Regions from separate parts of the Pseudomonas sediminis genome, predicted to be linked through region 2. Evidence: riboswitches for the same ligand, from Rfam matches in the RefSeq annotation. Region 2 holds a riboswitch; the other holds the start of a gene.

Region 1 (3,473 bases), 670 kb from region 2:
GCGGCCTGTCCAACTACCTGGCCAAGATCATCTCCAGCCGCACCTACGCCAGCATGCGTGAGGGCAGCAAGAAGATCCTCTCGCGCCTGCCCGGCGCCTGGGAAATCGCGCGCAAGGTCGAGGAACACGCCAAGGGCATGCTGGTGCCCGGCACCCTGTTCGAAGAATTGGGCTGGAACTACGTCGGCCCGATCGACGGCCACGACCTGCCCACCCTGGTGACCACACTACGCAACATGCGCGACCTCGACGGCCCGCAGTTCCTGCATGTGGTGACCAAGAAGGGCAAGGGCTTCGCCCCGGCCGAGCTTGATCCCATCGGCTACCACGCCATCACCAAGCTGGAACCGGTGACTCCGGTCGCCGCGCCCAAGAAACCCAGCGGCCCGAAATACTCCAACGTGTTCGGCCAGTGGCTGTGCGACATGGCCGCAGCCGACAACCGCCTGGTTGGCATTACCCCGGCGATGAAGGAAGGCTCGGATCTGGTGGCCTTCAGCGAGCGCTTCCCCGAGCGCTACTTCGACGTCGCCATTGCCGAGCAGCACGCCGTCACCCTCGCCGCCGGCATGGCCTGCGAAGGTGCCAAGCCGGTGGTGGCGATCTACTCCACCTTCCTCCAGCGCGCCTATGACCAACTGATTCACGACGTGGCCGTGCAGCATCTCGACGTGCTGTTCGCCATCGACCGCGCCGGCCTGGTCGGCGAGGACGGCCCGACCCACGCCGGCAGCTTCGACCTGTCCTACCTGCGCTGCATCCCCGGCATGCTGGTGATGACGCCAAGCAACGAGAACGAGATGCGCCGCATGCTCAGCACCGGCCACCTGTTCGACGGCCCGGCGGCGGTGCGCTACCCGCGCGGCACCGGACCCAATGCAGCGCTGGATGCTGGTCTGGAGCCGCTGGAAATTGGCAAGGCGGTGGTACGCCGCCAGGGCAAGGGCGTCGCCCTGCTGGCCTTCGGCGTGCAACTGGCCGAAGCCCTGCGCGTCGGTGAAACCCTGGATGCCACGGTGGTCGACATGCGCTTCGTCAAACCCCTGGACGAAGCCCTGCTGCGCGAACTGGCAGGCAGCCACGCGCTGCTGGTGACCATCGAAGAAAACAGCATCATGGGCGGCGCCGGTAGTGCGGTCAGCGAATTCTTCGCCGCCGAGAACATCCAGCTGCCGATGCTGCACCTGGGCCTGCCCGACTACTACGTCGAGCACGCCAAGCCCAGCCAGATGCTCGCCGAGTGCGGTCTCGACGAAGCCGGCATCGAACGCGCGGTGCGTCAACGCCTGAGCCTGCTGCAGGCCTGAGCATGAAGCCCGCTCATCGCTGAATGAGCGGCGCTTGCTTGTGATTCATATGCGTGCGCACTAAGGTGCGCGCCATTCATGTTCCGCCAGGGTGCGCTGCGCAAGCAGTGTTAAACGGGAAGTCGGTGCGCTCATCACGAGCAATGCCGACGCTGCCCCCGCAACGGTAATCGACTGCACCCGCTGAGCGTGCGCCACGTCCAACAGCCGCTGGGCCCTGCCTGAGAAGGCGGACATGGGTCGAGAGCCCGGAGACCGGCCAAGGCGGTGCGACCGGTGTTGCGGAGGGCAGCACGGTCAAGCGCCGTCCTGCGCTTGCGCCTGCCCTCCTCGACCGTCTGCCGACCGCTGAGGAAAGAGAATGAAACTGTCCCGTCTGGCTCTGGCCATCGCCGTCATGCCAGGTCTCTCGCTGGCCGCCGAGCCCTACGTGGCCGAGCCGCTGGTCGTCACCTCCGGGCGCCTGGCCGAACCGCAAGCGCAGGCTACCGCGGCGACCACGGTGTTCGAGCGGGACGACATCGAACGTCTGCAGGTCAGTAGCGTGCCCGACCTACTCAGCCGCGTGCCCGGTGTGTCTATCGTACAAAGCGGCGGTCGCGGCAGCCTCACCAGCCTGTTCCTACGTGGTGCCAACGCCAACCAGACCTTGGTGTTGGTCGATGGCGTACGCCTGAATGCCGCCGCCAGCGGCCTAGCCCGTCTGGAGTTTCTCAGCCCCGAGCAGATTGATCGTATCGAGGTCGCGCGCGGCGCCCGCTCGGCGCTTTACGGTTCCGACGCCATTGGCGGTGTGATCCAGATATTCACTCGGCGCGGCGAGGATGGCCTGCAGCCGCGCCTGCGCCTGGCCGCTGGCAGTCAGAAGACCTTCGAGCGCAGCCTGGGTCTGGCCGGCGGCGACCAGCGCACCCGCTTCGACCTCGGCGCCAGCCTGGTCGAACGCGCCGGCTTCGACCGTTCCCAGGACGGCCGCGGTTACGACAACGATCACGACGGCCTGCGCCGCAAGGCCTTCAACCTGAGCCTGGAGCATCGCTTCAACGACCGCCTAAAGGGCGGCCTGAGCCTGCTCGAGCAACGTGGCGAGAGCGAGTACGACGACCTGTTCAGTTTCGATCCGGGCAACCCCAGCGAACGCTTCAGCGTCTCCAGCATCGCCGGCCATCTCGAAGCACAACTCGCCGACGACTGGAGCAGCCGTCTGGAACTCGGCCATAGCGAGGATAAGAGCGAGAACCGCGACCCGCTGAATGCCGACAACAACTATGTCTACAACACGTACCGCGACAGCGCCGGCTGGATCAACACCCTGCGACTCGGCGACGCTCACCAGTTGCTGCTCGGCCTCGATTGGTACGAAGACCGCCTTGGCAGCGACAGCGACTTCAGCCGCAGCAAACGCTGGAACCGGGCTGCTTTCGTCCAACACCGCTATCGTGGCAACGGCTTCGCCACCGAACTGGGCCTGCGCCACGACGACAACCAGCAGTTCGGCAGCGAGGACAGTTGGAGCGCAGCGCTGACGCTGGACCTGGCCGAGCATCTGGATCTGGTGCTGAGCTACAGTGAGGGTTTCCATGCGCCCACTTTCAACGACCTCTACTTCCCGACCATTCCGTTCTACGGCGGCAACCCGGATCTCGCCCCGGAACGTTCGAAAACCTACGAGGCACAACTGCGTGGCGATCACCTGGATACCCGGTGGAGCCTGTCAGCCTACCGTACCGAGGTCGAGGATCTGATCACAGTGGTCAGCGACCCGGTGACGTTCTTTAGCACCCCAATGAACGTCAGCAAAGCGCGCCTGCAGGGCCTGGAACTGAGCATCGAACGCGAACTGCTGGGCTGGCAGGCGACCCTCGGCGCCAGTCTGCTAGACCCGCGTGACCGCGACAGCGGCCACATTCTGCCGCGCCGAACGAAGCGCAGCCTGAGCCTGGACCTAGATCGTCAGTTCGGCGCGATCGCCGCCGGCATGACCTGGCAGGCCTTCTCCGGCCGTTACGACGATGCCGCCAACAACCGCAAGATCGCCGGCTACGGCCTGCTGGGCGCACGCGCGAGCTGGCAGATGAGCGATGAGCTGCTGTGGCAAATCAAGGTCGACAACCTTTTGGACAAAGACTACTCCCAAGCCCTGTATAGCCGACCAAACGATCCGTT
Region 2 (3,473 bases):
TCAGACGCAGCAGTTCACCGCCATGCTGTTCACGGAAGGCGACCAGGGCCGCCTCACTCTGGATAGTCACGGCATTGGCCAGCAGACGCCCGCCCGGCTTGAGCGCGGCCCAACAATCATCGAGCACGCCTGGCACTGTGACGCCGCCGCCGATGAAGATCGCATCCGGCGCCGGCAGTCCATCCAGTGCTTCGGGCGCATGTCCAGCGACCAGTTGCAGGCCGGGCACGCCGAGAGTATCGCGGTTCTGGCGGATATGCGCCTGACGCCCTTCGTCCGCCTCGATGGCGATGGCCCGGCAGGCCGGATGCGCGCGCATCCATTCGATGCCGATGGAGCCGCAACCGGCGCCGACATCCCACAGCAACTCGCCAGGCAGCGGCGCCAGCCGCGCCAGGGTGACCGCGCGCACGTCGCGCTTGGTCAGTTGCCCGTCGTGGCGGTAGGCGTCGTCCGGCAGGCCGCAGGTCGGTGGCAGCAGTTGCGCGCCGGCGTCGGCCAGGCACGCCACGGCCAGCAGATTGAGATCGGCACCGCGTGGCAGGTTCCAGCTCGCGGCCAGGCCCTCGATACGGCGCTCGTCAGGCCCGCCAAGGTGTTCCAGCAGGGTCAGGCAGCTGGCGCCGAAACCACGTGCGCACAAGGCTTCGGCGACCTGCGCAGGGGTGTCACCATCGGCGCTCAACACCAGCAGGCGCGTACCGGGATATAGCCGGGCATTGAGCGTGGCCAGCGGCCGGCCGACCAGGGAGACCACCTCAGCCTCCTGCAACGGCCAGCCCAGGCGCGCCGCCGCCAGCGACACCGAGGACGGCGCCGGCAATACCTGCAACTCGTCGGCCGGCACCTGGCGTGCCAAGCTGGCGCCGACGCCGTAGAACATCGGGTCGCCACTGGCCAGCACACACACCGCCTCGCCACGCTTCGCCAGCAGCGGTTGCAGGTCGAAGGGGCTCGGCCAGGTTTCCCGCTCGCCCGTGATACACGGTGGCAACAGCGCCAGCTGGCGCGGTGCACCGACAATACGCGTGGCCGCCAACAGTGCGCGGCGCGCGGCCTTGCCCAGGCCGGGATAGCCGTCTTCGCCGATGCCGACCAGGGTCAACCAGGGTTTCATCCAATGTCCTCGCACAGGCCCGACGGACCGCCTGTCCGCGCTCGGGGCAAAGCGGGCATAATAGCGCCTTCGTCGGTGCCCTTGAGTCGATACGACTCAGTAAAGGGCCTAAGGAAACTCTGAAATAGTCGTCATTCCCGCGCAGGCGGGAATCCAGAATCTCAGTACCATCTGGGCTCCCGCCTTCGCGGGAGTGACGGTAAATGGCCATTTCAGAGTTTCCCCAAGAGGGAACACGGTAAAACCGTGGCTGCCCCCGCAACTGTAAACAGCGAGTCCAACGCAATCGGCCACTGGAAACAGGCCGCTGAAAAACGTAAGCGAGGCAGGCAAGACAAGGCAAAAACGACCGAAAAAGCGCAGTTTACATGTTGTAAATGAGCATTTTGAGGCCGTTTTTAACGCCGTATTGCCAACGCAGATAGTTTTTCAACGGCCTGTACCGGGAAGGCGCAGCGGATCAAGACCTGTCAGCCAGGAGACCTGCCGACGAACGCTGGTCGCGAGTGCCAACATCGGGCGGGGTGTACCGATGCCATGGAGTCCCCTATGGGATTTCGCTGGTTCGGTCGCCGCGTCGTTATCCACAGGTGACCGCTTGCCCACATCCGTCCGCCCTTCCGCCTGCCCCGGCCTGCTGCGCATCGTGCCTGCGCTGGACGGTGGCATCTGCCGCATCAAGCTGCCCGGCGGCGTGCTGCTCGGCACCCAGGCGCGGGCGATTGCCGAGGCAGCGCGGCAGCATGCCAGTGGCGTGCTGGAGCTGACCAACCGCAGCAACCTGCAGATTCGCGGCGTGCTGCCCGGTCAGGAAGCGCCGCTGATCGATGCCCTGCTCGCCGCTGGACTCGGCCCCCGGGTGGCCGCCGCCGATGACGTGCGCAACCTGATGCTCAGCCCCGCCGCCGGCCTCGACCCGCAGGCGCGGATGGACGTGCGTCCGCTGGCCAACCAATTGCTCGACCTGCTGCAGGACACCCCGGCGCTGCATGCCCTGTCACCCAAGTTCGCCCTGCAACTGGACGGCGGCGAAGCCCTGGCCATGCGCGAACACCCCCACGACCTGTGGCTGACCGCCGAGGACGACCAGCACCTGCTGCTGGGCCTGGCCGGCTGCCCCTTTGAGGCGCCTCTGGCGCGCATCGAGGCGACCCAGGCAGTCGAGCTGGTACGCCAGCTCCTGCTGCTGTTCCTCGAACTGGCGACTCCCGAGCAATCTCGCATGCGCCAGTTGCTGCAACAGATCCCAGTCGACGAACTGCTGCAACGTCTGCAGACGCGCCTGCATTTTCCCTTGCAACCGGTGCCGGTCAATTGGCAGCCCAGCGCGACGCTCATGCGCCCACCGGCAGGTATTTATCCACAAGCACAGAGAAGCCTGTGCATGGTCGCAGCCGGCGCTCAGTTGGGCCGTCTGCATGCAGAGCAACTCCTCGCCCTCGCCGATCTGAGCGAGCGGCATGGCGACGGCGAGCTGCGCCTAACCCCCTGGCAAGGCGTGCTGCTAGGCAATGTGGCGGAGCAAAAGGCCGACAAATTGCTGGTCGCGCTGGGTGAACTGGGCCTGTTGAACCATGCCGACGAGCCACTGCTTGGTCTGGTCGCCTGCACCGGCTCGGCGGCCTGCGCGCGCGGCCTGGCCGATAGCAAACACCACGCCCTGCACCTGGCAGAGTTGCTGCACGAAAGCGGTGCCCGCCCGCAGGTGCATCTCAGCGCCTGCCCGCGCAGTTGCGCCAGCGCCCGCGTGCAGCCCTATACCCTGCTGGCCAGCACGCCCGACCACTACCAGCTCTATCAACGCACGCCCGAGGCGCCCGGCTTTGGCCTCCTACTGGTGCCAGCCATGACCATCGACGAAGCCGGCGCCTGGTTCGCCCGCCAACACCCCGCAGGAACCCCCGATGCTTGATTACATCCGCGACGGCCAGGAAATCTACCGCCGCTCCTTCGCCACCATCCGCGCCGAGGCCAACCTCAACGGCATTCCCGCCGACCTGGAAAAACTCGCCGTGCGGGTGATCCACGCCTGCGGCATGGTCGATGTGGTGGAGGACCTGCGCTTCTCCCCCGGTGCTGGCGCCGCTGGCCGAGCAGCGCTGCTGGCCGGTGCGCCGATCCTCTGCGATGCGCGCATGGTCGCCGAGGGCATCACCCGCCCGCGCCTGCCGGCTAACAACCAAGTGATCTGTACCCTGCACGACGCCGGCGTACCGGAGCTGGCCCGCGAAGTCGGCAACACCCGCTCGGCGGTGGCCCTGGAGCACTGGCGCGAGCATCTGGAAGGCAGCGTGGTGGTGATCGGCAATGCGCCCACCGCGCTGTTCTACCTGCTGGAAATGCTCGATGCGGGCGC

The links. A riboswitch is a leader RNA that binds a small molecule or an ion and turns the genes downstream of it on or off. The one in region 2 is predicted to bind cobalamin.
Region 1: linked by a shared signal. The riboswitch ahead of AAEQ75_RS05000 (TonB-dependent receptor domain-containing protein) and the one ahead of cobG (precorrin-3B synthase) in region 2 are both predicted to bind cobalamin.

The regions. Positions count from the first base shown of each region.
Region 1 is NZ_CP154631.1:1,046,190-1,049,662, forward strand. It holds gene dxs (1-deoxy-D-xylulose-5-phosphate synthase) at 1-1,307, shown strand, start outside; cobalamin riboswitch at 1,380-1,585, shown strand; gene AAEQ75_RS05000 (TonB-dependent receptor domain-containing protein) at 1,669-3,473, shown strand, end outside.
Region 2 is NZ_CP154631.1:1,714,802-1,718,274, forward strand. It holds gene cbiE (precorrin-6y C5,15-methyltransferase (decarboxylating) subunit CbiE) at 1-1,117, opposite strand, end outside; cobalamin riboswitch at 1,298-1,622, shown strand; gene cobG (precorrin-3B synthase) at 1,716-3,029, shown strand; gene AAEQ75_RS08190 (precorrin-8X methylmutase) at 3,022-3,473, shown strand, end outside.